Bacillus pumilus: one gene and its partner. The protein of the gene in region 2 interacts with the protein of the main gene of each other region in a pairwise test. Links are inferred from orthologs where the notes say so. Each region holds a gene or a part of one and is shown on either strand. Other genes may lie near its edges. The genes, in order: ftsZ and GPS65_RS11505.

Region 1 (12,572 bases), 430 kb from region 2 along the record:
CGTTTATTCAACATGGTGCAATTTACTACATGAATGAACATATCATTGATGTAAAGGATGTTGTCCTTCCTGGTGAACATAACCAAGAAAACATTTTGGCAGCTATTTGTGTTGTGAAAAATGCAGGTTGCTCAAATGATGCAATCGTTCACGTTCTCACGACATTTGGTGGAGTGAAGCATCGTCTGCAATTTGTAGATACAATTCAGAGTCGGAAATTTTATAACGATAGTAAAGCAACCAATATTTTGGCAACAAGTAAAGCATTGTCAGCTTTCGAACAACCGACTATTTTGTTAGCAGGTGGACTTGATCGAGGCAATGAATTTGATGAATTGAAACCTTTTATGAAACATGTAAAAGGAATGATCACGTTTGGTGAGACTGCACCTAAGTTTGTGAAGCTTGGTGAAGAGCTTGGAATACATCATGTAAAACATGTCGATAATGTTGAACAAGCAGTACCTGCGGCGTTTAACATATCTGAAGAAGAAGACGTGATTTTATTATCTCCGGCTTGTGCAAGCTGGGATCAACATAAAACATTTGAAGAACGTGGAGACATGTTTGTAAACGCCGTGCATATGCTTAAATAAGGGCTTGTCTCTCATACGACTGACAGCCCAAATGAAATTATGCTTGGGGTGTCGGTCTCTTGACGAATAAGAAAACTTCTCCGGATTTTTTGCTTGTTGTCATTACGTTACTTTTATTGACGATTGGTTTAATTATGGTGTACAGCGCTAGTGCAGTGTGGGCATCGTATAAATTTGATGATTCGTTTTATTTTGCAAAAAGACAGCTGTTGTTTGCCGGAATCGGAGTTATCGCAATGTTTTTCATTATGCGAGTCGATTATTGGACGTGGCGGACTTGGTCAAAGATATTGATTGCTGTTTGTTTTCTCCTTTTGCTGCTTGTACTTATTCCTGGCATCGGTATGGAGAGAAATGGATCAAGAAGCTGGATCGGTGTCGGTGCGTTTAGTATTCAGCCCTCTGAATTTATGAAGCTTGCGATGATTGCGTTTCTTGCAAAATTCTTATCTGAAAAACAAAAAAATATCACATCCTTTCGCAAAGGTTTTGCCCCAGCTTTAGGCATTGTATTTTCTGCATTTGCCATCATTATGCTTCAACCAGATCTGGGAACAGGAACGGTAATGGTTGGAACCTGTATTATCATGATATTTGTTTCAGGTGCGAGAATTGCTCACTTTATATTTCTCGGTCTTATAGGGCTCAGCGGGTTTGCCGCGCTTGTCTTATCAGCACCCTACCGAATAAAACGAATTACATCATACTTAAATCCTTGGGAAGATCCGCTAGGCAGTGGGTTTCAAATTATTCAGTCCTTATACGCTGTTGGTCCAGGTGGTCTGTTCGGAATGGGACTTGGTCAAAGTAGGCAAAAATTCTTCTATTTACCTGAGCCCCAAACGGACTTCATCTTTGCGATATTGTCTGAAGAGCTTGGCTTTATAGGAGGATCACTTATTTTACTCCTCTTTAGTGTTCTATTATGGAGAGGCATACGAATAGCACTTGGAGCGCCAGACTTATATGGTAGTTTCCTAGCAGTTGGTATTATTTCAATGGTTGCCATTCAAGTAATGATTAACATCGCAGTTGTCACAGGACTGATTCCTGTGACAGGTATTACGCTCCCATTCCTTAGTTATGGCGGCTCATCATTGACATTAATGCTGATGGCGATTGGCGTACTTCTGAATGTCAGCAGGTACGCAAGATATTAGCTTGATGTAGCTAATGAAAACATGTTGACGTTTATTTTGCAAAAGTATAAAAAAATGATTTGAAGAGTGAAAATGACAGTTTTTGTTTCGAAAACGTGTATTTTGACTCTTCTTTACAGGTTTTAATGGAGCCCTGTTGTTTAAAACAGGGTTTATACTTTGTTCAGAGCAGAAAAAAATCGAGGGGAAATGGTATAATGCGTATAGTAATCAGTGGAGGCGGAACAGGCGGACATATTTATCCAGCCTTAGCCTTTATTAAAGAAGTGAAAAGACTGCATCCTGATGTGGAATTTTTATATATTGGTACTGAAAATGGACTTGAAAAGAAAATTGTAGAAAGAGAAAATATCCCTTTCAAGGCGATAGAAATTTCAGGTTTTAAACGAAAACTTTCCTTTGATAACGTCAAAACGGTGATGAGGTTTTTAAAAGGCGTTCAAAAAAGCAAATCTTACTTAAAAGAATTCAAGCCTGATGCGGTTATTGGAACAGGCGGTTATGTGTGTGGTCCTGTGGTTTATGCAGCTTCTAAGCTGAAGATCCCGACTATTATACACGAACAAAACAGCCTGCCTGGTATTACAAATAAGTTCCTAGCGAGATATGTTAATAAGGTAGCCATATGCTTTGATGAAGCAAAGGCACATTTTCCTTCTGAAAAGGTTGTATTTACGGGAAACCCTAGAGCCTCTGAAGTCGTCTCTATAAAAGAGGGGAAATCTCTTAAAGAATTTGGGCTTGATGAAAACAAAAAAACGGTTCTTATTTTCGGCGGGAGCCGAGGCGCTGCTCCAATCAATAGAGCAGTAATTGAAATGCAAGAGGGTTTAAAGGCAAAAAACTACCAGCTTTTATATATCACAGGCGAGGTTCATTATGAAAAGGTGTTGAATGAACTAAAGGAAAAAGGTTTAGCACCTAACATGATCACAAAACCTTTCTTGCATCAGATGCCGGAGTACCTGAAGTCGATCGATGTGATTGTTGCAAGAGCAGGAGCTACAACTATTGCTGAAGTAACGGCTCTTGGAATCCCAACCATTTTTATTCCGAGCCCATACGTGACGGCAAATCATCAGGAAATCAATGCAAGATCACTTGAAAAACATGATGCTGCGATTGTTTTAAGAGAATCAGAGCTTACAGGGGATCGTCTGCTGCATGCTATTGATGAAATTGCTGGTAATGAAGAAAAGCTCAACCAAATGAGCCGTTTAACGAAAGAACTCGGAGTACCAGATGCGGCTACACGTTTATATAATGTGTTAAAAGAAATTACGACTACATGATGGAATGATATTAGGTAAGGCGGAGGGTAATATGGAGAACTTGAAGAATGAATTATTAGAAGCGCAAGTTGGTAAAGTACTTGAAAACGAGCCGCTTGCGAATCATACAACAATGAAAATAGGCGGACCAGCAGATCTTTTGATCATCCCAAAAGATATCGATGCAGTGAAAACGATCATGGATCATGTGAAAAAACACCAGACGAATTGGACGGTTATTGGAAGAGGTTCGAATTTACTTGTACTCGATAAAGGAATTCGAGGGGTTGTCCTAAAGCTGGGTACTGGACTGGATCACCTAACTGTAAATGATGAAGAAATTACAGTCGGCGGTGGTTACTCTGTTGTAAGGCTCGCAACATCGCTTAGTAAACAGGGTCTTTCAGGCTTGGAATTTGCAGCTGGTATTCCGGGGTCTATTGGCGGCGCTGTTTATATGAACGCAGGTGCACATGGATCTGATATCAGTAAAATTCTTGTGAAAGCTAGAATCTTATTTGAAGACGGAAGTATCGAGTGGCTTACAAATGAACAAATGAATTTTAGCTATCGAACGTCAGTCCTTCAAAAGGAACGACCTGGCATTGTTCTCGAAGCTGTGTTTAAGCTCAAGCAGGATGACCGCGAGAAAATCACAAAGAAGATGCAACAAAATAAAGATTATCGTAAAGAAACCCAGCCTTATAATCGGCCATGTGCTGGCAGTATTTTTCGAAATCCGCTGCCTGAATATGCAGGACAGCTTGTAGAAAAAGCGAATTTAAAAGGATACCAACTCGGCGGAGCTAGAATTTCTGATATGCACGGAAACTTTATTGTCAACGCTGGTGGAGCCACTGCTCAAGACGTACTAGACTTAATTCAGTTCATCCAAAAGAAAATTAAAGAAGACTACAACGTAGAGATGCATACAGAAGTAGAAATTATCGGTGAAGAAAACTAACAGGTAGTTTTTATGAATGATCACATCAGAAGAAAACAAACGGCATGAAAGAATGCCGTTTGTTTTCTCATCAAAATGATGACCCAAAGGTGTGGACAAGCAGCTTTGAATGAGGTGAAGAGTTATGCGGCCTGATCATGAAAATGAAAAGATCGTCAATATAGAAGAGCGAATTCCTAAAATTAAAGAACAAAGGAAACAAAAAGCGAACCGGAGACTGATCTCTTTTATACTACTGTTTTTTATCATGGTTTTAATCATTATTTATTTGCAGACACCTATCAGCAAGATATCTTCATTAACCATCACAGGTAACGAACATGTCTCTACAAAACAGCTTGTTAAACTTTCACAAATTAAAGAAGGCGAAACAGAGTTTTGGAATTTAAATAAAGATATAACATCAGATCATATTAAACAAAATAAACTGATTAAAAGTGTCAGTATCAAAAAACATTTCCCAAATAAAGTGAGTATTGCTGTCAAAGAATATGCAAATATTGCGTATCTTCAAAAGGGAAATCTATATTATGAGCTTCTTGAAAATGGGACCGCATTACCAGAAGAAGTGACACCGAGTCATGCAGGACCTATTTTTGTCGATTGGGACAATAAGGAGAAGCTGAAGCAAACGGTTAAATCTTTAAATCAACTGCCAGCCTCTATTCAGGAACTCATCTCAGAAGTTTATTATGTGCCGACAAATTCAAACAAGTGGTTAGTTAAATTTTATATGAATGACGGAAACACTGTGATTGCTTCAATTAAAACATTCGGTGATAAAATGAAAACCTATCCAGCCATTGTTAAAGAGCTTTCGTCATCTGAAAAAGGCACAATTCATATGGAAGTCGCTACGTATTTCGAAGCGTTTAAATCTAAGAAAAAGGATGATGAGCGTTGAGGGGCAAAACAGTTATATTCTCAATTGTCATGCTTGTTCTTGGCTTTCTGATATCTTTTTCATACCAATATACAAAGCAGCATCAGGCAGATGTCATTCGGACAGAGCAATGGAAAAAAGAATACTCTCTGAAAAGTCAGCTCACAACGCAAGAAAAGGCGAATCAGAAACTCGAAAAAGAATTATATAGTCTTCAATCAAAGGTACAAGCAACAGAGTCCAATTTGAAAAATGAAAAAGAGCAGTATTTTAATGTATTGGAAGATGTTGAGAAATACAGAATGTTTACAGGAGAGATCGGTGTAAAAGGAAAAGGGGTAAAAGTGTCTCTTGAAGATGCATCTTATATCCCGAGTGGACAAAATTTAAATAATTACATTGTGCATGAGAGCCATATTTTTCATGTGATAAACGAACTATTTATATCAGGTGCTTCTGCTGTATCTATTAATGGACAAAGAATCACACACCAATCATACATACATTGTAACGGACCAGTTGTCACAGTAGATGGTGTTCAGCATCCAGCACCATTTGTGATATCTGCTATTGGTGATCCAGCTGTGTTAATACCAGCTTTAAATATTGCAGGGGGAGTGGTCGATCAGCTGACAAGTGATCACATTTCAATGACGATTGAGAAAACGGATATTCGTATGAATTCTCTTTTAAGAAACAAAGATTAAAAGTGAAAAGGTGAGTGGTGTTGAGGAAAAAGAAGCCTTTACTTAGTTTAACAGTTTTAATGATCATATTTGGCATCATGGTCTCCATCCAATTCAATTCCTTACAAAAGCCCGAAGTTCGAGATACTCGTGATGTGTGGGAACTGAGAGAGGATTTATCTGCATCTAAAAGTAAGGAATTGGATTTATTGAAAGAAATTGATAAATACGACGAGATGCTTAAAAAATATGGTCATCAAGGAGATCGATCAAAAGAAGCACAATTAACAAAAACGTTAAAAGATTTAAAAGAAAAGGCTGGTTTTACAGAAGTGGAAGGGGAGGGGATTGAAATTGAAATTTCTCAGCTTTTTTCCAAGGACCTTACCGGAGAAGAAGTGAAAAATATCCCACCTGATCTTCTGAAAAAGTTAATTAACGAAGCCAATATGTTTGGGGCAAAACATATTTCTATTAATGATCGCCGTGTGATTAATACAAGTGTGATTCGAGATATTAATGGCACGACAAAAATGGATGGCTACAGCTTAGATAGTGATGAAGTCACCATTAAAATGATTGGTGAGCAGGCCGACAAATTATACAGCCGTTTAAATGTATCAGATATTGGTGACTTGTTTGCTCAGGAAAACTTCAGCTTGAGTATAAGCCAGCCGAAGAAAAAAATTCATTTAAAAGCATATGACGGTGCAATTCAAGTAAACGAATTGAAGCCTCTTGACGATGTAAAGGAGGGGAAATCTTAATGTGGCTTCCTGTACTTGGCTTAATCATAGGAGTTGCGATCGGTTTCTTAACTAATTTTACGATACCGAATGAGTATTCCAATTATCTTTCCCTCGCTGTACTTGCTGCGCTTGATACATTGATTGGTGGTATCCGGGCACATCTGCAAGGGGCATACGATGAACTAGTGTTTGTATCAGGCTTCTTCTTTAATATTATACTGGCAATAAGTTTAGCTTTTCTGGGCGTCCATCTTGGTGTAGACTTGTACTTAGTTGGAATGTTTGCATTCGGCGTTAGATTGTTTCAAAATATAGCAGTAATCAGAAGAATTCTACTAACAAAATGGACAATTTCTAGAGAAAAAAAGAAAAAAAGTGAGTCATAAAAAAGGATATACATATGATGTAACGAATATTTTCAGTAATCCTTATAAAAAATGTTGATTTTTTAAGTTTTGTTACACACTTGTAAAAACACATTCATTGTATTGTTGTTCAGCAAATAATAGAATAGAAAGTATTGATATGTGAGGAGGTGCCATAGAATGAACAACAATGAAATTTACGTCAGCCTTGACATCGGTACATCCAATATAAAAGTCATCGTCGGAGAAATGGCGGATGATTCGCTTAACATTATAGGTGTTGGAAATGTCCCTTCAGAGGGGTTAAAAAAAGGATCGATTGTTGATATAGATGAGACAGTTCATTCTATTAGACAAGCATTTGAACAGGCTGAGAGAATGGTAGGTTTTCCTTTACAAAAGGCGATTGTCGGAATTAACGGAAACCACATTCATATTCAGAATACGAGCGGCGTAGTCGCAGTATCTAGTGAAAACAAAGAAATACATGCTGAAGATGTGAGACGTGTCTTAGATGCTGCACAAGTAGTATCTATTCCTCAAGAACATCTCGTCGTAGACGTGATTCCGAGACAATTTATCGTGGACGGAAGAGATGAGATCACAGATCCGAAAAAAATGCTTGGTGTTCGGCTAGAGGTGGAAGGATCGTTAATTACAGGTTCTAAAACGATTCTACATAACTGGCTCCGATGTGTAGAAAGAGCTGGAATTGAAATTATGGATATATGCTTGCAGCCACTTGCATCGGGCTCAGCAGCATTATCGAAAGATGAAAAAAATCTCGGGGTAGCTCTTGTCGATATCGGCGGCGGATCTACAACGATTTCCGTATTTGAAAACGGGCATCTCTATTCTACTCACAGTATCCCTTTGGGCGGAGAGAACATAACAAAAGATTTGTCTATAGGACTTAGAACTTCCACTGAAGAAGCTGAACGAATCAAAAAACAATTTGGGCATGCGTTTTATGATGAGGCATCGACGGAAGAGACATTTGAAGTTTCTGTGATCGGTACTGATCAAAAACAAACGTATACACAGCTTGATGCAGCTAACATTATTGAAGCGCGGCTGGAGGAAATCTTGCTCTTTGTTGCAGAGGAATTAAGAAATATGGGTGTTCATGATTTGCCTGGTGGATTCGTTCTCACAGGTGGACAAGCAGCCATACCAGGTATCCTTTCTCTTGCACAAACGGTTTTGCAAAACAATGTTAGGATTGCAAGTCCGAATTATATCGGGGTGAGAGAGCCTCAATATATGACAGGAGTGGGTCTGATCCACTTTGCTTATCGCAATGCAAAGATTCAGGGCAGACAGGTTGGATTCCAAATGCCAGATGAGGCGTTTCATGAAGTAGGCGCATCCATGGAGCCGGTTTCTTCTGCACCACAAGTGAAAGAAGCGCAGCCAAGACCGAAAGTAAAACAAAAAGCACAACAAGAGACAAATAAAAAACCGGGCAAAATGAAAAAACTATTTAATATGTTCTGGGAATAGAATTAGATTTTCGACGGATTAGGAGGATTCAGCATGTTGGAGTTTGAAACAAATATAGACGGCCTAGCATCAATTAAAGTAATCGGAGTAGGTGGCGGCGGGAATAACGCTGTCAACCGAATGATCGAAAATGACGTACAAGGTGTCGATTTTATTGCAGTCAATACTGATGCACAGGCATTAAACCTATCAAAAGCAGAAACTAAAATGCAAATCGGTGCTAAGCTGACAAGAGGGCTTGGAGCAGGTGCGAATCCTGAGGTCGGTAAAAAAGCTGCTGAGGAAAGCAAAGAGCAGATTGAAGAAGTATTAAAAGGCGCAGATATGGTCTTCGTTACAGCTGGTATGGGCGGTGGAACTGGTACGGGTGCTGCACCTGTCATTGCAAAAATCGCAAAAGATTCTGGTGCATTGACAGTTGGAGTTGTGACTCGTCCTTTCACATTTGAAGGAAGAAAACGTCAGCTTCAAGCAGTAGAAGGAATTGCTTCTATGAAAGAAGCAGTTGACACATTAATTGTGATTCCAAACGATCGCTTGCTTGAAATTGTTGATAAAAACACGCCAATGCTGGAAGCGTTCCGCGCAGCAGATAACGTGCTAAGACAAGGTGTTCAAGGGATTTCCGATTTGATTGCAACACCAGGTCTGATTAACCTTGACTTTGCTGACGTGAAAACAATCATGTCCAATAAAGGATCGGCTCTAATGGGAATTGGCGTCGCTACAGGCGAAAATCGTGCTGCTGAAGCTGCGAAGAAAGCCATTTCTTCACCACTTCTAGAAACAGCGATTGATGGTGCTCAAGGCGTCATCATGAACATTACGGGTGGTACGAACCTAAGTCTTTATGAAGTGCAAGAAGCAGCAGATATTGTGGCTTCTGCTTCTGACGAAGATGTAAACATGATTTTCGGGTCTGTCATCAATGATAACTTGAAGGATGAAATTGTGGTGACTGTGATCGCTACTGGATTCATCGAGCAAGAACCAGAAGTGACAAAATCACAAAGAAACCCATTAGGACAAGGATTAAAGCAAAATCAATCCATTCCTCAAAAACGTGAAGTAAAACGCGAGGAACATCAACAGCCATCATCTCAGCCTAGACAAAATACACAATCAAGTGATGATACGCTAGACATTCCAACGTTCTTACGCAACCGCAATAAACGCTAATCAAGTATCGCTTAACCCCTTCCATTGGAAGGGGTTTTTTCATGTCTCAACGTATAAGAGAATCTAATCAAAAAGTCTTAAGTGCGAGAAAGTCATTTCAACTTCCATGTGTAATTTGACTTATGGTGTTTAAGAAAAAAGAATCATTTTTACTCCCTCTTACAAAAAACGACAAAATGATGAACTTTATTTGACTACATTAAATAGAACAACATGAATCTTGTCATGAACAATAGAAGGAAAGGAGTGAGACCTATACTCTGTTTGGCCATTTGAGGAGGAGGGATTTGATTGAAATTGAAGTTTCGCAAGACCGCCGGCTATCGTTTGATGAGTCTTTTGGTGATTGGTACTTTAACGATGACAAGCTTTGGGATGGTTCAAGCAAAATCGACTTCTACCTCATATCAGGAGGAAGCTGTCTCCTCTAAGACAACAAAAGCAAAGATCTCATCTAGATTAATGAAACAGTTTCAGCAGGATGATCAGGTGACTTTTTTAATCAAAATGAAAGAGCAAACAAATACGAAAAAAGTGGCGAAGGAAGCGGTGTCCAAAGCCAAAAAACAGAAATTAACAGCGGCTAAAACACAATACACAAAAAGATCAGCTGTCGTATCCGAATTAAGAGCAACATCTGAGGAGACGCAGCAAGCGCTGCTTACGTATTTACAAAAAGAGAAAAAGAAAAAGCAAGTGAAGGAGATTCATTCGTACTATATTGTGAATGGTCTAGCGGTGACGGGAACGAAAGAAGTCATGGAAAAGGTGGCTGCCTTCCCGGAAGTAGATCAAGTGCTGCCAAATGAAACTCGTCAAATTCACCGCCCCGTTGATTTGAAGACGAAGCAAAAAAAACAAATGAAAGCAGTAGATGGAGTCGAGTGGAACATTTCTCAAATTCATGCTCCAGACGCATGGGCTTTAGGTTATGACGGTACTGGTACAGTTGTGGCAAGTATTGATACAGGAGTGGAATGGGATCATCCTGCTTTAAAGGAAAAATACCGCGGGTTTGATCCAGCACATCCGAATGAACCAACGCATGAATTCAATTGGTACGATGCTACGACAGGATCTGAAGCACCATATGATGATTTAGAGCATGGTACCCATGTAACGGGAACGATGGTTGGCTCTGAGCCAGATGGAAAGAATCAAATCGGAGTCGCACCGGGGGCAAAATGGATCGCGGTGAAAGCTTTCTCAGAAGATGGTGGTACAGATGCTGATCTGCTTGACGCAGGTGAGTGGATTTTAGCACCAAAAGATGACGCAGGAAACCCACATCCAGAAAAGGCACCAGATGTCGTCAATAATTCTTGGGGCGGTGGACCTGGTCTTGATGATTGGTATAAGGATGTCGTCAATGCTTGGAGAGCCGCAGACATCTTCCCAGAGTTTTCAGCTGGCAATACCGATTTATTCAACCCTGGTGGTGAAGGCTCCATTGCGAATCCTGCGAACTATCAAGAGGCCTTTGCAACGGGCGCTACGGATCAAAATAATAAATTGGGGTCTTTCTCACTGCAAGGTCCGTCTCCATATGGCGTCATGAAACCAGACATTGCGGCGCCAGGGGTAAACATTCGTTCATCCATTCCTGGGAAAGGGTATGAAGATGGCTGGAACGGGACGTCGATGGCTGGCCCGCATGTGTCAGCTGTTGTGGCTCTTCTTCGCCAAGCACAGTCAGATCTTTCAGTTGAACAGATTGAACAAATACTGATTGATACTGCGAAGCCGTTAACTGATCAGCAATTCCCAGAATCACCTAACAATGGCTATGGGGCAGGTTTAGTTGATGCAAGAGAGGCAATTACAGCATTAACAGATGGAATTGGGATGGTTGAAGGACAGGTGACAAACGAAGATGTTCATTTAGATGAGATGAAAATTCCAGATCAAACCATGCCTAAAAAAAATAAGGCTGTACATCCACATAAAAAAGAAAAAAATCTAACTACTCCGTTCATCAAAGCTCTTCCTATGAAAGCGGAAATCAGTGTTCTTGAAAGCGGCAAGTCAACGTACACAGATGAAGCGACAGGGAGATATCAGCTTCCTCATAGTGCAGGAGAATTCACAGTGAAAGCGGAAGCTTACGGATTTGAATCACGCACACAAACCGTCCATATTTCTTCAAATGAAACGGCTGAGGCGAATTTCGCCTTACAGCCACTAAAGAAACGAACGATATCTGGCACAATTGCCAACGAAACAACGGGTGAAAAAATAAAGGATGCAACGGTTTATCTTGTAGAGGATGCGAAAATTAAGCCGGTGAAAACAAATGAATCTGGCGAATTTTCTATAGAGGCATTGAGCGGTGCCTATACCGTCAAAGTATTTGCCAAAGGGTTTAAAGGATATTCTTTTACAGCAGATGTGACAGAAAAGCCGGTGGAAAAAGCCATTCAGCTAGAGCCATTCATCGGATTTGCTGGTGAGATTGGCTATGATGACGGTACAGCTGAAAATGCGAGAGCCTTCTATGATCCAGGCAATGGCTGGGCTGTGAAGTTTTCACTAGAAAAGGGGAAGAAACAAGCGCAACTCACAGGAGGGCTTTTCCGATTCTGGTCATCAGAGTGGCCAGCTCCTGGAGGGAATGAATTTGCGGTGGAAGTGTATGACGCTTCTGGGAAGAACGGAGCTCCAGGAGAGAAAATAGCAGGACCTCTAAAAGCAAATGCACTGCGTAATGGTGAATGGACAAAAGTAGACTTAGAAGACCAAGCCATTACGGTGGATGGAGATTTCTATCTTGTCTATATTCAAACGAAAAAGAATACAGAATCTCCAGGCCTTGCAACTGATGAGGATGGACCAAATGCTGAAAGAAGCTGGCAGCTCACAAGCGGTGCTTTTTCTCCTTCTCCAAAAGAAGAGGGGAATTATATGATTCGTGCGCTTGTTGACTATGAAGCAGATGTGCCAGAGATTACATCACCAAAGGCAGGAATCATTACGAACAAAGGTGAACTGGAGATTGAAGGCAAAGCCTCTCCTGGGCTTGATGTGGCGATCTATCAAAACGATGAAGAGATTGCCAAAGTGAAAGCAGATCAGTCAGGCGCTTTCAAAGAAAAGGTCACAGTTTCAAGCGGAGAGCATGTATTCACGGCTGCAACTGTTACGGATAAAGGCGCAACAAAACGATCAACACCAGTAAAGGTGATCATTGATCAAACAGCTCCAGCGCTTACCATCGAT
Region 2 (16,894 bases):
ATAAATTTTGTGAAATTCCATTTCACTGTTTTCGTCCCAAGTACACCTTTAGCATGACTTGTTAAATGTTTGAAAAGCGGGTGCGCATTGTCACCATTAACATCTACTTTCGCAAACATAGGGAAGGTCACCCCATAATTCAAAGAACAGAATTCTTGAATGGCTTCTTCTCCTTCTGGCTCTTGGTTCATAAATTGGTTGCATGGAAATCCTAAAATTTCAAGGCCCTTTTCATGATATTGATCATATAGTTCTTGCAGTTGTTTAAATTGAGGAGTTAGTCCACATTTGCTTGCTGTGTTAACAATAATGAGGACTTTTCCTTTGTAATCTGCCATTGATTTTTCTTGACCGTTAATGGTCTTGACCTGAATATCATATATTGACATCTCATAGCCTCCTAGGATTCACTTTTTCCTATCGTAACATGCTTCTTTTATAAAATCGCTTTTTATGCTTCCGGTTAAAAGAGTCCTGTCACACTGCCGTCTTCTAATAAATCCATCTCGAGCGCCGCAGGTTTTTTAGGTAATCCAGGCATTGTCAGAATGCTTCCAGTTAAAGCAACAATAAATCCTGCTCCTACAGATGGCTTTAACTCACGAATCGTAATGGTGAAGCCTTTAGGTCTCCCAATAAGAGCTGGATCATCAGAAAGTGAATATTGCGTTTTTGCCATACAAACCGGTAAATGTCCCCAGCTGTTTTCTTCGATGGCTGCCAGCTGCTTTCTTGCTTTTGAAGTGAGTGTGACCCCGTCTGCCCCGTAAACCACTTTGGCAACTTTAGATAATTTTTCTTCGATGGAATCATCCTCTTCATACAAATAGGAAAAGCTGTTCTTCTTCTTTTCAATAAGTGTCGTGAGTTCTTCGGCAAGTGCTGTCCCGCCTTCGCCTCCTTCTTCCCATACATTCACAGCTTTGACTGGATGGTCATGTGCAAGGCACCAATCTTCTATCGCTTGAATCTCTTCTTTTGTATCCGTGATAAACCTGTTAACTGCGACGATATATGGAAGACCGAAGGCTTGCACTGTTTCAATATGCTTTTCTAAATTATGTATACCTTTTAATACAGCTTGTGTATTCTCTTCTTTGAGTTCTGTTTTCTTCATTCCGCCATGCATCTTTAATGCTCTGACAGTCGCCACAATAACCACTGCACCAGGCTTGAAATCACCAGCTCTTGTTTTAATGTTCAGGAACTTTTCTGCTCCAAGATCTGCTCCAAATCCAGCTTCTGTTACGACATAATCGGCTAATTTCGCCGCCATTTTGGTTGCAATTAAACTATTACATCCATGCGCAATATTGGCAAAAGGACCGCCATGAACAAGGGCCGGAGTTCCTTCTATCGTTTGTACAAGATTCGGTTTGAGTGCGTCTTTTAAAAGTAACGTCAGAACACCTTCATATCCAAGTGCACCAACTGTGACTGGCTCCCCGTCTCGATTATAGGCAACAACAATAGAAGAAAGACGTTTTTTTAAGTCAGTTAAGTCTTCTGCTAAACAAAGGATGGCCATCATTTCGGAGGCAACTGTGATGTCAAACCCGTCTTCTCTAGGATACCCATTTACCTGCCCACCAAGTCCGACTACGACCTGTCTTAATGCACGATCGTTTAAATCAAGCACTCGCTTCCATACAATGCGGCGCGCGTCGATGTCAAGTTCATTTCCGTGATGGATATGGTTATCAATGAACGCAGATAACGCATTATGTGCTGAAGTAATGGCATGAAAATCTCCTGTAAAATGAAGATTGATTTCTTCCATTGGCAGCACCTGTGAATATCCTCCACCTGCTGCACCGCCTTTTATGCCCATTGTAGGACCTAATGAAGGCTCTCGCATTGCAATGATTGCTTTTTTCCCAATTTTTTCGAAGGCTTGACCGAGTCCGACTGTGACTGTGGACTTCCCTTCACCTGCTGGTGTTGGGTTGATGGATGTGACAAGAATCACATGTCCTTCTTTTTGTTCTTTTAAACGGTCAAAAATAGTCAAAGATATTTTCGCTTTTGTGAAACCATAGCATTCTAATTCTTCGTCATGTAATTGCAGCTTAGCTGCGATGTCTTGAATAGGTCTCAGTTTTGCCTGTTGGGCGATGTCAATATCTGACAAATGCTTTGTGATCATAAATAAACGGCCTCCTTTTTTCGAGAAACAGCTTTGTTTTTGCTCTGTTTTTCATTGTAACATAATTGAAACATTGAAATATCGCCAGAAAGTTCCTATAATGAAGTGAAATTAGCTTTGGTTCAGGGGGTGGCGAGTTGCCTATAAACATACCAGTTCATCTGCCGGCAAAACAAATACTAGAGAGCGAAAACATTTTCGTCATGGATGAGACAAGGGCATTCAAGCAAGATATCCGTCCTTTGAATATCGTGATCTTAAATTTAATGCCAAAAAAAATACAAACTGAAACGCAGCTACTCAGAATGCTCGGAAATTCTCCTTTACAAGTGTACTTTACTTTTTTAATTCCAAGTACGCATACACCGAAGAATACGTCGAGAGAGCATCTAGATGAATTTTATACGACCTTTGAATCGATTCGCCATAAAAAATTTGATGGAATGATCATCACAGGCGCACCAATTGAGCATTTAGCTTTTGAAGAAGTATCCTATTGGAAAGAGCTGCAGGAGATTTTGGACTGGAGTAAAACGAATGTGACGTCTACTCTTCACATTTGCTGGGGTGCACAGGCAGGCCTGTATCACCATTATGGTATTGAGAAAATCAAACTTGCCGAGAAGAAATTTGGTGTATTTGAGCATCTTGTGAAAGAGAAAAAAGAAAGATTAGTCAGAGGTTTCGATGAATTATACTATGTCCCACATTCGAGGCATACAGATATTAATACAGAACAATTAAAAAACACGCCGAATTTGAAAGTATTGAGTGTCTCTGAAGAAGCGGGAGTTTGTTTAATTGTTTCAGATGATGATAAACAAGTATTTTTAACTGGACATCCTGAATATGATACAGACACATTGAAGCAGGAATATGAAAGAGATTTGTTGAAGGATGATACAGTCAAAAAACCTGTTCACTATTTTATAGAAGATGGTGACGCATTAGTCCCAGTGAATCGATGGAAAGCCCATGCCACTTTACTGTTTATGAATTGGCTCAATTATTATGTTTATCAAGAAACACCATACGTTTGGGAATAAAATAGACTGTAGTCTGATGATAAATGGTCAAAATGTGTTAAAATACAAATGGCTCTGTCTTCCATTATCAATTTAGTCTTCTTGTTTTTTAAAATTAGTTTAATTCTTTCGTAACGAACGATATGCTCTGACTGTTTATATGTTATCTTTATGTATATGTAGACCTATGAGATTAATAGTTTTCGTACGAAGTTTTGTTGTTGTTGATTACATTTGAGGTGAATATTCTTGAATACCAATAAAAAAATATTAATCTTGACCGCAAATTATGGAAATGGACATATGCAGGTGGCTAAAACACTGTATGATGAGTGCAAATCCCAAGGGTTTGAGCATGTTGTAGTTTCTAATTTGTATCAAGAATCAAATCCCATTGTGTCGGAAGTGACTCAATATTTATACTTGAAGAGCTTTTCCATTGGGAAACAATTTTATCGCTTGTTTTATTACGGTGTAGATAAAATTTACAATAAACGCAAATTTAACATTTATTTAAAGATGGGAAATAAGCGTCTTGATGAACTTATTCAATTACACAATCCAGATATCATTATTATTACATTCCCAATGATTGTTGTTCCTGAATACCGAAACAAAACAGGAAAAATCATCCCGACATTTAATGTGATGACAGATTTTTGTCTTCATAAGATTTGGGTACATGAAAACATCGACCGGTACTATGTTGCAACCGATTATGTGAAACAAAAATTAGTGGAAATCGGCACACATCCAAGCGATGTCAAAGTGACAGGCATTCCTATTAGACCACAATTTGAAGCAGACGTGCCAAAATCGAAGATTTATAAAAAATATGGATTATCATCAAACAAAAAAGTTCTTCTGATTATGGCCGGTGCTCATGGTGTACTGAAAAATGTCAAGGAATTATGTGAAGCATTGCTTCTAGACAGTGAAGTACAAATTGTTGTTGTATGTGGAAAGAACGCAGCGCTGAAACAATCACTAAGCGATCTTGAACAAACACATCCAGATCAATTGAAGGCGCTTGGATATGTGGAACAAATTGATGAATTGTTCAGAGTAACAGATTGTATGATCACAAAACCAGGTGGCATTACTTTAACAGAAGCAACAGCACTCGGTGTCCCAGTCATTCTTTACAAGCCTGTCCCTGGACAAGAAAAGGAAAATGCTCATTTCTTTGAGGATTATGGTGCAGCCATCGTCATCAACAGACATGAAGACATTTTAGAATCTGTGACCAACTTGCTTCAAGATGAAGAAAAGTTAGAAAGCATGAAACAAAACATGAAAAGTCTTCACTTAAAGCATTCTTCTCAAACCATTTTGGAAGATATCGTTGAGCAATCAGATCTCATCACGAATAACAAAACATATGCTCGCGCATTATCATAAAAAGGTGTCCGTCAATGACGGACACCTTTTTCTTTATCCTTGATTTCCATTTGCTGTGTACACTTCTTCAAACGGTTGCACGACAACAAATCCACTTCCGCTAAATTTCATTTGAATAGACTCGCCGCTTCCTCTACCAATAAAGGTTTTGAATGAAACATCTGTCACAAATTCCGTTTTTAAATCCCCTGACCATGCAACTGTCGCATTAGGATCTGTATAGACAGAGTCCCCCGGCTGAACAATCAATGTGAGCGGCTCATAATGACTCGTAATCGCAACAAGACCTGGTCCTTCTAATTTGACGTTAAATAATCCACCTGCAAGCATCCCCGACACTTTTTTCATCAATTTAATATCCCAGCGAACTGAAGGTTCAAATGCGAGCAAATCATTCCCATTCACAAAAATAGATTCCCCTTGAGCCAAACGCAGAATTGAGATTTTTTTGCCTTGATCTGCTACATATAATTTCCCATCACCTGTTGCCTTCATGAGTGAAGTGCCTTCTCCTGATAGCATTTTTTTGAACATCTTTGAGACACCATGTTCAAACACGCCCTCACGTTCAAATTTGATTTTGCCTCGGTACGAAACCATGGCCCCTGTTTTGGCCCAAATGGTATCCGTCAAATTAATTTCTAAAAGTCTTGGTGTTTCAAGTTCAAAAACCCCTTCTCCCTTATCTTCCTGCTGCGTATTCTGAACAAATTCTTCGAGTGTATAACGATTCATGATAGCACCTCTTTCTGTATTTTTTTTATATACGGACAAACTGTGCATAAAGTTTCAGAAAATGGGGACGGTTTAGCTATTATTGTTATTTATCCAAAAAATCAAACATTCTGCTCAAAATTTGGCTCTCCTGCTTGACGCTTTACTTTTAATGGTGTATAGTGGAACCATCATTTAGCAACTGCAAAGTCGTTAGGTGATGAAAATTTTTTTTAGTATGCCAAAAGGTATGCTACAGTACTAGGAGGAAAAAGCAATATGCAAAACGGTAAAGTAAAATGGTTCAATAATGAAAAAGGTTTCGGCTTCATTGAAGTTGAAGGCGGAGACGATGTATTCGTTCACTTCACAGCTATCGAAGGTGACGGCTACAAGTCTTTAGAAGAAGGACAAGAAGTTTCTTTTGAAATCGTTGAAGGTAATCGTGGACCTCAAGCTGCAAACGTAACAAAAATCTAATCAACTAAATCAATGATGCAAAATAAAGAGAGGCTTATGCCTCTCTTATTTGATTTTCAGCTGAATTTCAATTGCTAAAATATTTTGCTTTAGTCGTTGTTCAATTTCAGAAATATCTTTTTCGAGAAAAGGTCTTCCCTTCTTTGCTACATCTACAAGTTGCTCTAGATCGCTGTACACCTCTTGAAATGTTCGATGTAATACCGTTTCGAACTCCTTATTATTCATACCGGCCTTCCCCTTTTCCTCTAATATCCGTCACTTAGTCAAAAAGTAACTCAACCAAAACTTTCTATAGTTATATCGGCTCATTTTTCGGAATATGTTCTTTTTTTACACATTCTATCCGTTTTTTTTCAAGAACGGATGTTTGAGAAGGGAAAACCGGTGCATCCGTTTATTTTTTGAGTAGCGTTTTGCCATATTCTTTTATTTTCTCTCCAACGGTGCATTGCTGTATACAAAAGGAATGGGCATATTTTTTGCCAAATTCTTTTCGAAAATGCTTCTTAATCAAACAATCTGAACAATACGTGTCTTGAAGATCGGTCAATTCTTGTACTGCTGTTTTTTTATCCACATTATTCAGCTCCGTCTGCTTCTAATTTCAATGTACTTTCGATTGGGACGTCTGCAAGAACCTGTCTTGCAAGCTGATCCGCTTCTGCATTTTGTTTCCGATCGATGGCTTCATAGGTTGGCGTCAGCTTCAGCTCTTTTAAGTCCGCTTCAATTCGGTCTAGCCATTTGTTATGTACATCATCATAACAAGGCCATTCTCCTTTTAACTGATTCATGACAACAAGTGAATCTCCTCTAATCGTGACAGAATTTCTGCTTGCTCCTAGGTCTTTTAAAGTTTTTACTGCCTCAAATAAAGCCGCATACTCTGCTTCATTATTAGTGCTCCCTTGGAAAGGCTGATTTTTCCTCAATCGATAAGCGTCTTTTCCTAGCTTATAGTAGACGACAACACCAAGACCAGAGTCGCCTGTTTCTTTATGAAAACTTGCATCAAAATAGACTTGAAGCTCATCCGGTTCAAGCTTTAATTCTTCATTTAGCTTTTCAAGCTCTTTTATAGACCACATGGCCCCTTTTTCATCTTCAAATGATAGAAGTGACTGGGGTTCTTTTTTGTCGATATGTTTTGCTAACCTTAGGGCCTCTTTTAGCTCCAACCAATCTTCTTGATAAAAAGCAATGGCCCCAATCGATTTCACTTTCATTGTGTAGTGTGCTCTTAATTTCATTGATCACATCGCCTTCCCGTGCTTTTAAGGTAAACATACGTTATGCTATAATCAAAAAGTTACATTTTACAATCAGAAAGGAAGTTCATGTCACTTGTTTAATGAAGGTATTTGGATCTTATTTGCGATCATTAATTTTATCATTGTTCTTCTATTTTATAAAGGATTTGGCAAGATGGGCCTTTTCGTCTGGATTGGCTTTGCGACGGCAGCCGCTAACTTACAAGTGGTGAAAACCGTTGAATTGTTTGGCTTAACAGCCACACTTGGAAATATTTTGTACGGCAGTGTCTTTTTTGCAACGGATGTGTTGAATGAGAAATATGGACAACATGAAGCGAAAAAAGCGGTTTGGATTGGTTTTACGACCCTTTTAACACTAACTATTGTCATGCAGGAGGCATTGCTTTTTGATCCTGCTCCATCTGATATCTCACAATCATCGTTGGAAACCATATTTGGCTTTATGCCAAGGGTGGCACTCGGCAGTCTCGCTGCTTATATCATCAGTCAAATGCTAGATGTTTATGTATATTCGTTTATTCGCCGGATATTTCCCTCTGATGGTGCGCTCTGGATGCGCAATGCTGGAAGTACGATGATTAGCCAGCTTCTTGATACATTGATTTTCACGACCATTGCCTTTCTTGGCACGTATCCAACTCAAGTATGGATTGAAATCTTTATCACGACATATGTCATTAAATTTATCGTCGCTGCGATTTCCACACCATACGCTTATGCAGCGAAAAAAATGGTTCCACTTGATGAAAGGGTGAAGTAATTTGCCAGCTGAAATATACATTGATGGTGCAAGTGCAGGGAATCCAGGTCCTTCTGGCATCGGCATTTTCATCAAATATAATGGAAAGGCTGAATCCTTTTCCATTCCTCTAGGGTCCATGAGCAATCACGAAGCAGAATTTTCTGCTCTGATCGAAGGGATGAAAATCTGCGTGGAAAAAGGATTGCGTACCGTTTCATTTCGCACAGATTCACAAGTAGTTGACCGCGCAGCCAATGCAGGATTTGCTAAAAATCCAGCATTTCAGCATTTTATTAAAGAGATGATCGAGCTTCAAAGCAATTTTGATTTATTTTTTATTAAATGGATTCCGAGTAAGGAAAATCAAGTAGCAGATCAGCTCGCTAGAAAAGCGATTCACCTTTCTAAAGGATGAATCGCTTTTTTTCGGTTATGCTAATGTATGTGAGGTGATACTGATTGGATAAAGAAAATAAAGGTCGTGTCACAAATGGGACAACCCCACAAGGTGATGCGCAAACAAAAGATAAACAGCCACTATCTCAGCTAGAAAATAGCGCGAAGAAAAGCAATACAAAAAGATAAACCTAAGAGATCGGCTTTAGCTGATCTCTCTTATATTTAAGCGGTTCATCATCGGTTCGATTCCTTTGATTTGATGATGCCTTAGCATAGCAGCAGCACGTTCTTGATTGATGTTCATTTTCGCTTCATCAATTGGGCAGCTGAGCGGGACATCACATTTGATCTCTGCCAATAAACGAGAAAGCTGCAAATCTTCTAACCCTGCTTGCATTTTCTTTTGCTGTGCAGCCGTTAGTTTATGGACATTTTCTAACAAACCGTCAATCGTTTTATAGGTTTGAATAAATTTCAAAGCCGTTTTTTCTCCGATTCCTTTGACACCTGGATAATTATCACTTGCATCACCCATGAGTGCTTTCATATCAATGAGTGCCTTCGGTGAGATTCCCATTTCCTCTTCAAATAAGGCTTTTGTATAATGCTTATAATTGCCAATTCCTTTTTGCATCAAGGCAACAGTCACTTGTTCATTCAAAATTTGCAGTAAGTCTTTGTCACCAGTTAGGACAGTCACACGTGCTTCTTTTTGGTAAAGCGCAGCAAGAGTACCAATGCAATCATCTGCTTCAAAGCCCTTTAAACCAATGTTCACAATTCCTAGTTCTTCTGTAGCTTCTTTTGCTAAATCGAATTGCGGAATGAGCTCGACAGGCGCCTCTCCACGATTTGCTTTATAATCTTGAAACAATTCGTTTCGATAGGTTTGACTCCCCATATCCCAGCAGCTCACAATATGAGTTGGCTCAAATGTTTGTACAGCTGTTAATAAGTGTTTCAAATAGCCATTCACTCCATTTGTCGGCACACCGTGGTCATTTATCATAAAATTGCGATGGACGGCCGTGGCATAAAACGATCTGAACAAAAGCGCCATTCCATCTACAAGCAGTACGTGTTTACTCATTCTTATAAACTCCCTTTTCAAAACAATACTCCTATTCTATCACATAACGCAAAACTAGACATAAAAAAGGCGCCTTCTTCTTTTGGAAAAGAAGAGGCAGCCTGTTTACTTTTGACCGTATTGCATTTTTTTCGATTCTGCTTCTGCATAGGACGGCATGTCTTTTTGTTTAGGGTCACGCTCATCCTGCTGCTTTGTCTGTTGCTTTTTTTTCATGATCATTCCCCTTTCTCGCTACATTCATTAAGATGACCAAAAAAGCGAATGTTACTCTTTACTTCTGTTTCCGCTCGACATACTCCCTGACCATATCATTCGTCACAAGCTTACGCAATGGAACAATACCGCCTCGTGCAAGCTCATTCATCTTCGACGTAATGGCGTTGATCTCGTCTGTTGTAAATGGCTCGTTTTGCTCACATTTGAATACAGCCATCTCTATTGCTTGTTCTCTTTTCTGTTCAAGCTCAAGAAAAGACTGGATATGAGCATGCTGCTTTTGTGAGTGTGCGGAGATCTCTTCGTGTACGCTCGTCATTTTGTATCACTGCTTTCTTTTTTTATTTAGTCTACCATGAATCAAATGGATTTCAACTGGTTCTTCCATTCGTTTGTTTGTTCATAAACTTGTTCAATGACCGCCTGCTCTTTAGCATCTGTCGTGAGGCTCGTGATAAATGTTTGTTTTTGTTCATTTAGCTGGTCGAGCGCTTCTGTTTCATATCTTTCAGTAAACGTCTTCACCATCATGTCGTACCTGCTTAGTAATTCTTCTTTTTCTTTATCTGCCCATTTCGTGGTTACCTGATGAAGAATGTCTCGAATCCCTTCAATAAAAGCAGCCTTACCATTCTGTTCAAAGAAAACTTTCGCTGATTTTTGTTTCTTTAAGATCGGTTCGAATGGCGTCAGTTCAGCTTTGACTTCAATTTGTTTCAGTTCAGCATTTTTCTCTTCTGGCGGCGACAGTGAGAGAGAAAAATAAGGGTCATCTGCACATGCCGCCTGTAATCCTTTCTCCCATTCCTCTTGGAAGTATTGAAGAATAAACGATTCCATCCGGATATCAAGTGCCTTTAACTCCTGTACAAATTCAAATTCATAATCCTTTAGTGCCTTCTCAAGTGCTTTTTTCAATTGCTGTCCGAAATTCCCTTGGGATATTCCAGGATAGAAGGCTGTCTTTAACAGATCATTCGCAAATAGTGACAGGCGCTGCACAATATGATAGAGCTGCTCAAGTAAGTCCTTTTTCACACTTTCTGTCACTAGCTTAGATTGTTTTACATGACTCATTTGATCAAGAATCGCTTCATACGATGCATCTATCTTCTTCTTTTCCGCTTGCTTCTCATCTTCTGACTGATGCAGCGACGCATGCAGTTTGTCGACTGTTCTACATAACGTACCAGCTTCAAAATATAACAGCTCGATCGCATCTTTCGTTAATTCTTCCTCAATAAAATAGTCGAGCTGCTTTCTAAGCTTTGCGTATTGATTATAAGCCGTCTCTCCCTTCCCGTCGATCTCTTCCTTACTGGACACATGATGAAGGTTAGGGTTTCTTATGCCCTCTTTTGTAAGCTCATTTTTCACATAGTCAAAGACGGTGTCAAGCTCTGCTTGATCCTTTGCGAGATCCGCTGCATTGATAATAAAGAACATTTTATCCATGCTAAATGAATCTTTTACAAGCCCAAGCTTACGTAAAAATGACCGATCTGCCTTCGAAAAAGAGTGCTGGTAGTAAGTTAAATAAAGAAGCGCATCTGCGTCTTTCATATATTGAAAGGCGATCTCTGTATGACGCTTATTCATACTGCTAGCGCCTGGCGTATCAACAATAGTCAGCCCTTTATCTGTTAGAGGTGTACTCAAATAAACCGTCACTTCCTTCACTACACAAGAAACAGCTTCTTCTGCCACGTATGGCCTCAGTTCTTGAAGAGTAACATGAAGCGGCGTTTGCTTCGTAATGTGATCAAGGAAACGGGTATGTGCGTGTAAAAAATGTTCAACAATAATGCGGTGATCTTGTTCAAGCTGTCTTTTTTTCAGCGTTCGTTCGAGCTTTGATGGTAACGTCTCTCCCTTTTCGTCTGAGACCGGAAATCCTAGGATCTGATTGAGCTCCTCTAATATATCCTGTTCGGTTTTGAACACCACTTTGACACTTTCATGAGGGTGATCTTCCGTCGGCCGAGTCAGCTTATTAATGGTTGCCGTTGTTGGTGTGGGAGAGGATGGCAGCACCTTTCTCCCAACGAGAGCATTTGCAAAGGAAGATTTCCCCGAACTAAAAGCCCCAAATAAAGCGAGTGTGAATTCTTTCGCTTGCAGCCGTTTTGTTCGTTTTTCAAAGGACTTTCTTTGAGATTGGAGCGCATCTAATGGCAATAAAATCTGAGAAAGCTGCTCAAACTGGGCAATCGACTGTGCCGTCGTGACATGCTGTGACTGACGCATTTTAGGTTGCTCTATCTGCTTGTTCGGTTTTTCTTGGTCTCTCTCTTCAGGTGGAATGGTCGCTAGATCCTGCTTTAACTGGTCATGTTGCATTTGTCTCTTTTTCGCGTAAAACCAATCTTCTTCGATTTTTTCATCCGTTCCATTTTGCCATATATCCCATAGATGCTGAATATCTCGCTTCATTTGTTCATTTTTTTTGGTACACTGCTCGAGTGTTTGGAGCTCTTTTGCAGACTGAGCCCATTTTTCTTGCTGTTCTACCCTATCTTCCATAAGCTTGGCTTTCAGCGATTCCACCATTTGTTCAATCAGTGGCATCGCTTGTTGCTTAGCCTGTCTTCTCAAGGCTTCGCCAGCATCTTTTGCATATTGCAGTACGTATTCATTGGAGAACGTTGCTCCATGATGAATCACACTTTCAAGAAGTGATTCTTGTACAGGTGTTTCAAACGCCATCACTTGATTTAATAAGTCTTCACCAAGTTGATGTTTTTTGACTTCTTTTTTTAGTAGCTCAGCAATATGCCAGTCCACTTCTGCCTTCATTCTCGCTTTGACATCTGTTAAGAAGTCAGTAGCCCGCTTTTCTTTTTCCTGCTCCGTTTTATTTTTAGCAAAAAGCAACCCCACTTTAAAACCAGGTGCTTTTGATTCAATATAGTCACTTGCGAGTTCTCTCATTTTAAATGGCGTTAGGTTGGCATTTTTCAAAATGCTCTCGATTTCATTAGATACTTCTTCTTCTAACTGTTTGGCTCCATTTTCAATGAAGTGAATTTTCGCTTCCAATTCTTTTACTTCTTTTCTTTTTTCTTCGAGCTGTGACTCAAGCTCCTCACCTTGCAGGTCTTCTTTTAACGAGTCAATGTGTTCTTTTAAGACATGCTCAATTTTCTGCTCCGTATAAGCCCGAAGTGAGGCCTTGGGCAATGTCTGTAATTCTTGCAGTTTTTTGATTAAACAAATCATTTCATTTCTTGGATGGGTCTCATCGGTTACAGATGTAAAGTATAAATGATCTTCTTCAATGCCCTCTTTAAGGAGCATGTCAATCACTTGATTTTTGTAATCTTCAAATGCCGTCTCATGCTCATCGTGCCGGTCTACTTGATTCACGATGAAATATAGATTTGGCACTTTTTCTTTGATGGATCGAATGAAACGAATGTTTTCTTCAGAATGAACATGGTTGTAGTGAACAACATAAAAAAGAGCATCTGCTTGATGAAGAATAGAAGCAGCAGATAAAAAGTGTGCATGATCCGTTGAATCAATTCCTGGCGTATCAATCAGTGCCACATTTTCTTCAAGGCCTCTATAATCACCGCTAATTTCCACCATTTCAATCTGTTCTCCATCTTTACAAAAACGCTGTACAGCTTCTTTATCATAAGAGCCGCTCATTTTTGCAAAACGGCCATCAGAGGTGTGAAGCTGCACTTCACTTTCCCCTTTCCTCACAATGACCAAGTTTGCACTTGTTGGGATTGGACTCGTTGGCAAAATGTGATCATGAAGCAGATGATTCACAAGTGATGACTTTCCAGCAGAATAATGACCGGTAAATGCGATATATACTTCTTCTTCTGCTTCCTTTTTGATAATCGATGCAAGTTTGGCTGCTCGCTCATGATCATTCCTTTTGAGAAAGCTTTGATATAAAGCTCCAGCAGTTTGAACGAGCGAATCTCGAATAGACAAGTCTTTCATGACGATAAACCCCTTTGTTTTTAGAAAAGTCAGTTATGTATGTGATACCATTTTACACAAAATAAAGAGATTTTTCTTCTGATCTGAGGAAATAAAAAAATCTGCTACCCGATCAGTCGCAATTGACTGGAATCAGGAAGCAGATTTTTTGGAGACACCTTTTAATACGAAGCCAATTAATAGGCTATATACACACACCGTACCGAGCAAGAAAATCATTGTCATGTGATCACCGTCCATCCTTCATGATTGAGAATGCTTATCATTAATGAAAGTGTAGCACAATTGATAATGATTTTCAATATTAATTTAGCAAATACTGATTTAATGCTTTCTCCTCTGTTTGAATTCGTACAACCATCATCCATGCATTTAAACATGTAAACAAAATGGCAGTGACATACGCATCAAACAATAACGGGATCAATAAAAGCTCAATCGCCACGACTACATAGTTAGGATGTTTCAACCAACGATACGGCCCTTTTTTAACAATCATTGCATTTGGCACGACTAAAATCTTTGTATTCCAGTACGTCCCTAGGGAGCACAATGCCCAGTACCGAATGATTTGTGTAGCCATCAGGAAAAGGAGCAATACAAGAAAATACTGTGATGGACCTTTATGTAAAAGCTTTATCTCCACTATAAGTGAGAGAAAAAAAGCCGTATGCATTGCGACCATATAAGGATAATGACTCGCACCAAATTCAATGGCACCTATTGCTTTTACTTTCTTTTCATTTCTTTTGGCGACAAGCATTTCAATAAGCCGCTGACAAACGAAGAAACCGATGACAAGCCAAACAATCATGACAAGACCTCCTCCCACTTCATAAGCAGCAACTCTGAAGAAAAGCCCGGACCAAGTGCTCCGCAAAGTCCTAGCTCCTCCGCTTCAGCAGATTGATGTTCAAGGAAATGCTTGATGACATACAAAACTGTGGCAGAGGACATATTTCCGTGTTGTTTGAGTACTTCTTTTGAAGAAAATAGCTGATCCTCTCGTAAAGATAGACTTTCAACATACGCATCAATTACTTTTTTCCCACCAGGATGGGCTAGAAAAACGGACAGGTCTTTAGTTGAATATCCTTGCTCCTCTAAAAATTGATCCACCTGCTCTTTTAACCAGCCTGAAATCATCGATGGAATGTCGCGTGAGAAAATAACCCGAAAGCCGTCACTTGTAAAGTCCCAGCCCATCACATCCTCGGAATTTTTCATTGTGACGGATTGCGTGCTTAGTACTTTAGGGACCGTTTTTAAATGGGCATATTCAAGCGCAGCTTCTCCTCCAGTTAAAAGAACCGCTGCCGTCCCGTCTCCAAACAAGGAGGTGCCGATTAAATTGCTTTTTGATTGATCTTGCGGCTGAAACGTTAAACTGCACAGCTCACAGGCAACAACAAGTACCTTTGCTTCTGGAAACGCCCTTATGTATTCATAAGCCCGCGACAGCCCTGCTGCACCGCCTCCGCACCCTAGGCCCCAAATTGGTACTCGTTTCGTATAAGGAGAAAAAGGAAGGACGTTCATAAGTTTTGCATCTAGACTTGGGGTCGATAAGCCAGTACTTGAAATAAAAAACAATGCATCAATCTCTTCAACTGGGACTGGCTTTTTCAGAAACGTCTTATCTTGAAGACAATGTATGATTGCTTGTTTTGCATGAGTCAGGGCTTTTTCCAAATAGATATTGTTCTTCTCTTCAAAAGAGTGGTGCGTCTGATACCATTCAATGGGCTGCACAAACTGCCTACTTTTCATTTCTCCATTTTGAAATGCTCTCAGCAGCCGGTCAATATCTTTAAACGAACGTTTAAATTGAGACCTAGCAAAATCAGCAGCTGTTTTCTGATCCACGTGATGCTTCGGGTGACTCGTTCCAACTGAAAGAATGTACGCCATCGGCTTCACCTCTTTTTTCGGTTAATATCCCCTATTGAAAAAAGGATATACATGCCAAAGCGTCACAATTCAGTCAAAACATTTTCCTCCGTCTAACTTTTTGTCTTGACGACAATTGATAAATATTGGATAATATAGGTGAAAACATGATGTAGTTTTCCTCCTTCACAGGTTCGTTCCAAGCCAAGCGAACCTGCTTTTTTTATGCAAAAAAACACCTCTAAAAGAGAAGTGTTCAGACCGTAAGGCACCCACACCTTTCATGAGCACCCTTTTTTCAATGAAATCATCATGATACAACACTTTCATACGGAATCTCCCTTTCGCTTCGAATTAATGGTCAAATCTGCTGCTATCTTAGCGTATACATATTAACGTTTCGATCTCACCTTTTTTGCTGATCAACACAAAGTAACAACCATAAATTTTCTAATTTATATGAATTTTCTATATAAACAGGTTTTTCCCCACTATAAACTTAATCAATATGAGCACCAAGAAAAACAGTGAAAAAAGATAGAATCGACAACATGGTTCGGCTCAAAATTTAATTGACTGGAGTGATTGTCATGAAAAAGGTTTCCCAAAAAAAGACACCCTACAACACGATACTTCTCTCAAAGGTAATTGGTTTAGTGCTTCTTACACTGTTTCTCTTTTTTATCTGGGATATGTCTAAACCCCATTTACAGGCGACAAATGGGCAAGCAAAAGATCAGTCTACAAGAACATTGGATACACATTTTAAGACCAATCCAAACCAACAGGCAACGAATAAAACGGTCTTTTTAACATTTGATGATGGTCCCTCTGCTACATCAAATCAGCTGTTAAATGTATTAAAAGCACATCACGTGAAGGCGACGTTCTTTATGCTTGGACCGCAAATCCAAGCACACCAATCAACTGTGAAAAGACTTTATCAAGAAGGACATCAATTAGGTCTTCATGGCATGACGCATGATCTAAACCTCTTTTATCAGAACAGCGAGTCTCCCGCAAATGAAATGAGAGAAGCTCAGCGTATTCTTGCCTCTGTTACAGGCGTCTACAGCCGTCTTGTGAGAACCCCCTATGGCAGTGTTCCAAATTTAACATATCATCAAAAAGTACGTTTAAACCAAAGTGGCTTTATTTACTGGGACTGGACGATTGATAGCCTTGACTGGAGATATAAAAACTCACAATATGTTCCAGAGGTATTGAATCAATTGCAAATGTTTGAGAAAAATAAACCATGGGAACCAAAAGTTATTTTAATGCATGATCAACCCTCTACCACAAACTATTTAGATAGCCTAATTATCCAGCTAAAAGCAAGGGGCTATACATTTGCCGTCATTAACGAATCAATGCCGCCGGTACAACATTAATAGTGCTAATCACAAAAAGCCCGTATCCAAAAGATGCGGGCTTTCAGCTTGTAGACAAATCCTCACACGCTCTTTCCTAGGATCCTAGGGCTTCAAAAGTTTTTTATCAAGCTAAAAAGAAGACAAAGAGCTAAAATAAAAGGTCATTTTAGCTCTT

The links.
Region 1: the proteins of GPS65_RS11505 (region 2) and ftsZ interact in binary tests that used the Bacillus subtilis proteins (3 or more experiments, as listed by UniProt). The link is inferred for Bacillus pumilus from one-to-one orthologs.

The regions. Positions count from the first base shown.
Region 1 is NZ_CP047089.1:1,903,213-1,915,784, reverse strand. Bases 7,441-10,283 are described here. They hold ftsZ (cell division protein FtsZ), read left to right. Parts: upstream 7,441-8,210; coding sequence 8,211-9,356; downstream 9,357-10,283. Other genes in these bases: GPS65_RS09235 (S8 family peptidase), read left to right, coding at 9,648-10,283; ftsA (cell division protein FtsA), read left to right, coding at 7,441-8,177. In the rest of the region: murD (UDP-N-acetylmuramoyl-L-alanine--D-glutamate ligase), read left to right, coding at 1-596; spoVE (stage V sporulation protein E), read left to right, coding at 656-1,756; murG (undecaprenyldiphospho-muramoylpentapeptide beta-N-acetylglucosaminyltransferase), read left to right, coding at 1,954-3,048; murB (UDP-N-acetylmuramate dehydrogenase), read left to right, coding at 3,080-3,991; GPS65_RS09265 (cell division protein FtsQ/DivIB), read left to right, coding at 4,116-4,895; GPS65_RS09260 (DUF881 domain-containing protein), read left to right, coding at 4,892-5,581; GPS65_RS09255 (DUF881 domain-containing protein), read left to right, coding at 5,602-6,327; GPS65_RS09250 (small basic family protein), read left to right, coding at 6,327-6,695; more of ftsA, read left to right, coding at 6,855-7,440; more of GPS65_RS09235, read left to right, coding at 10,284-12,572. UniProt on the Bacillus subtilis protein: Essential cell division protein that forms a contractile ring structure (Z ring) at the future cell division site. The regulation of the ring assembly controls the timing and the location of cell division.
Region 2 is NZ_CP047089.1:2,330,402-2,347,295, forward strand. What follows is about bases 2,711-5,496. They hold GPS65_RS11505 (diglucosyl diacylglycerol synthase), read left to right. Parts: upstream 2,711-3,420; coding sequence 3,421-4,572; downstream 4,573-5,496. Other genes in these bases: metA (homoserine O-acetyltransferase MetA), read left to right, coding at 2,711-3,192; GPS65_RS11510 (AIM24 family protein), read right to left, coding at 4,606-5,307. In the rest of the region: GPS65_RS11490 (glutathione peroxidase), read right to left, coding at 1-389; GPS65_RS11495 (formate--tetrahydrofolate ligase), read right to left, coding at 464-2,146; more of metA, read left to right, coding at 2,284-2,710; cold-shock protein CspD, read left to right, coding at 5,566-5,766; GPS65_RS11520 (hypothetical protein), read right to left, coding at 5,812-5,994; GPS65_RS11525 (zinc-finger domain-containing protein), read right to left, coding at 6,164-6,346; GPS65_RS11530 (ribonuclease H family protein), read right to left, coding at 6,348-7,019; GPS65_RS11535 (queuosine precursor transporter), read left to right, coding at 7,114-7,803; GPS65_RS11540 (reverse transcriptase-like protein), read left to right, coding at 7,805-8,200; GPS65_RS11545 (hypothetical protein), read left to right, coding at 8,245-8,370; GPS65_RS11550 (5'-3' exonuclease), read right to left, coding at 8,387-9,274; GPS65_RS11555 (YpbS family protein), read right to left, coding at 9,549-9,812; dynA (dynamin GTPase), read right to left, coding at 9,854-13,453; Fur-regulated basic protein FbpC, read right to left, coding at 13,586-13,693; GPS65_RS11570 (isoprenylcysteine carboxyl methyltransferase family protein), read right to left, coding at 13,758-14,267; GPS65_RS11575 (type III polyketide synthase), read right to left, coding at 14,264-15,364; GPS65_RS11580 (polysaccharide deacetylase family protein), read left to right, coding at 15,934-16,737. UniProt on the Bacillus subtilis protein: Processive glucosyltransferase involved in the biosynthesis of both the bilayer- and non-bilayer-forming membrane glucolipids.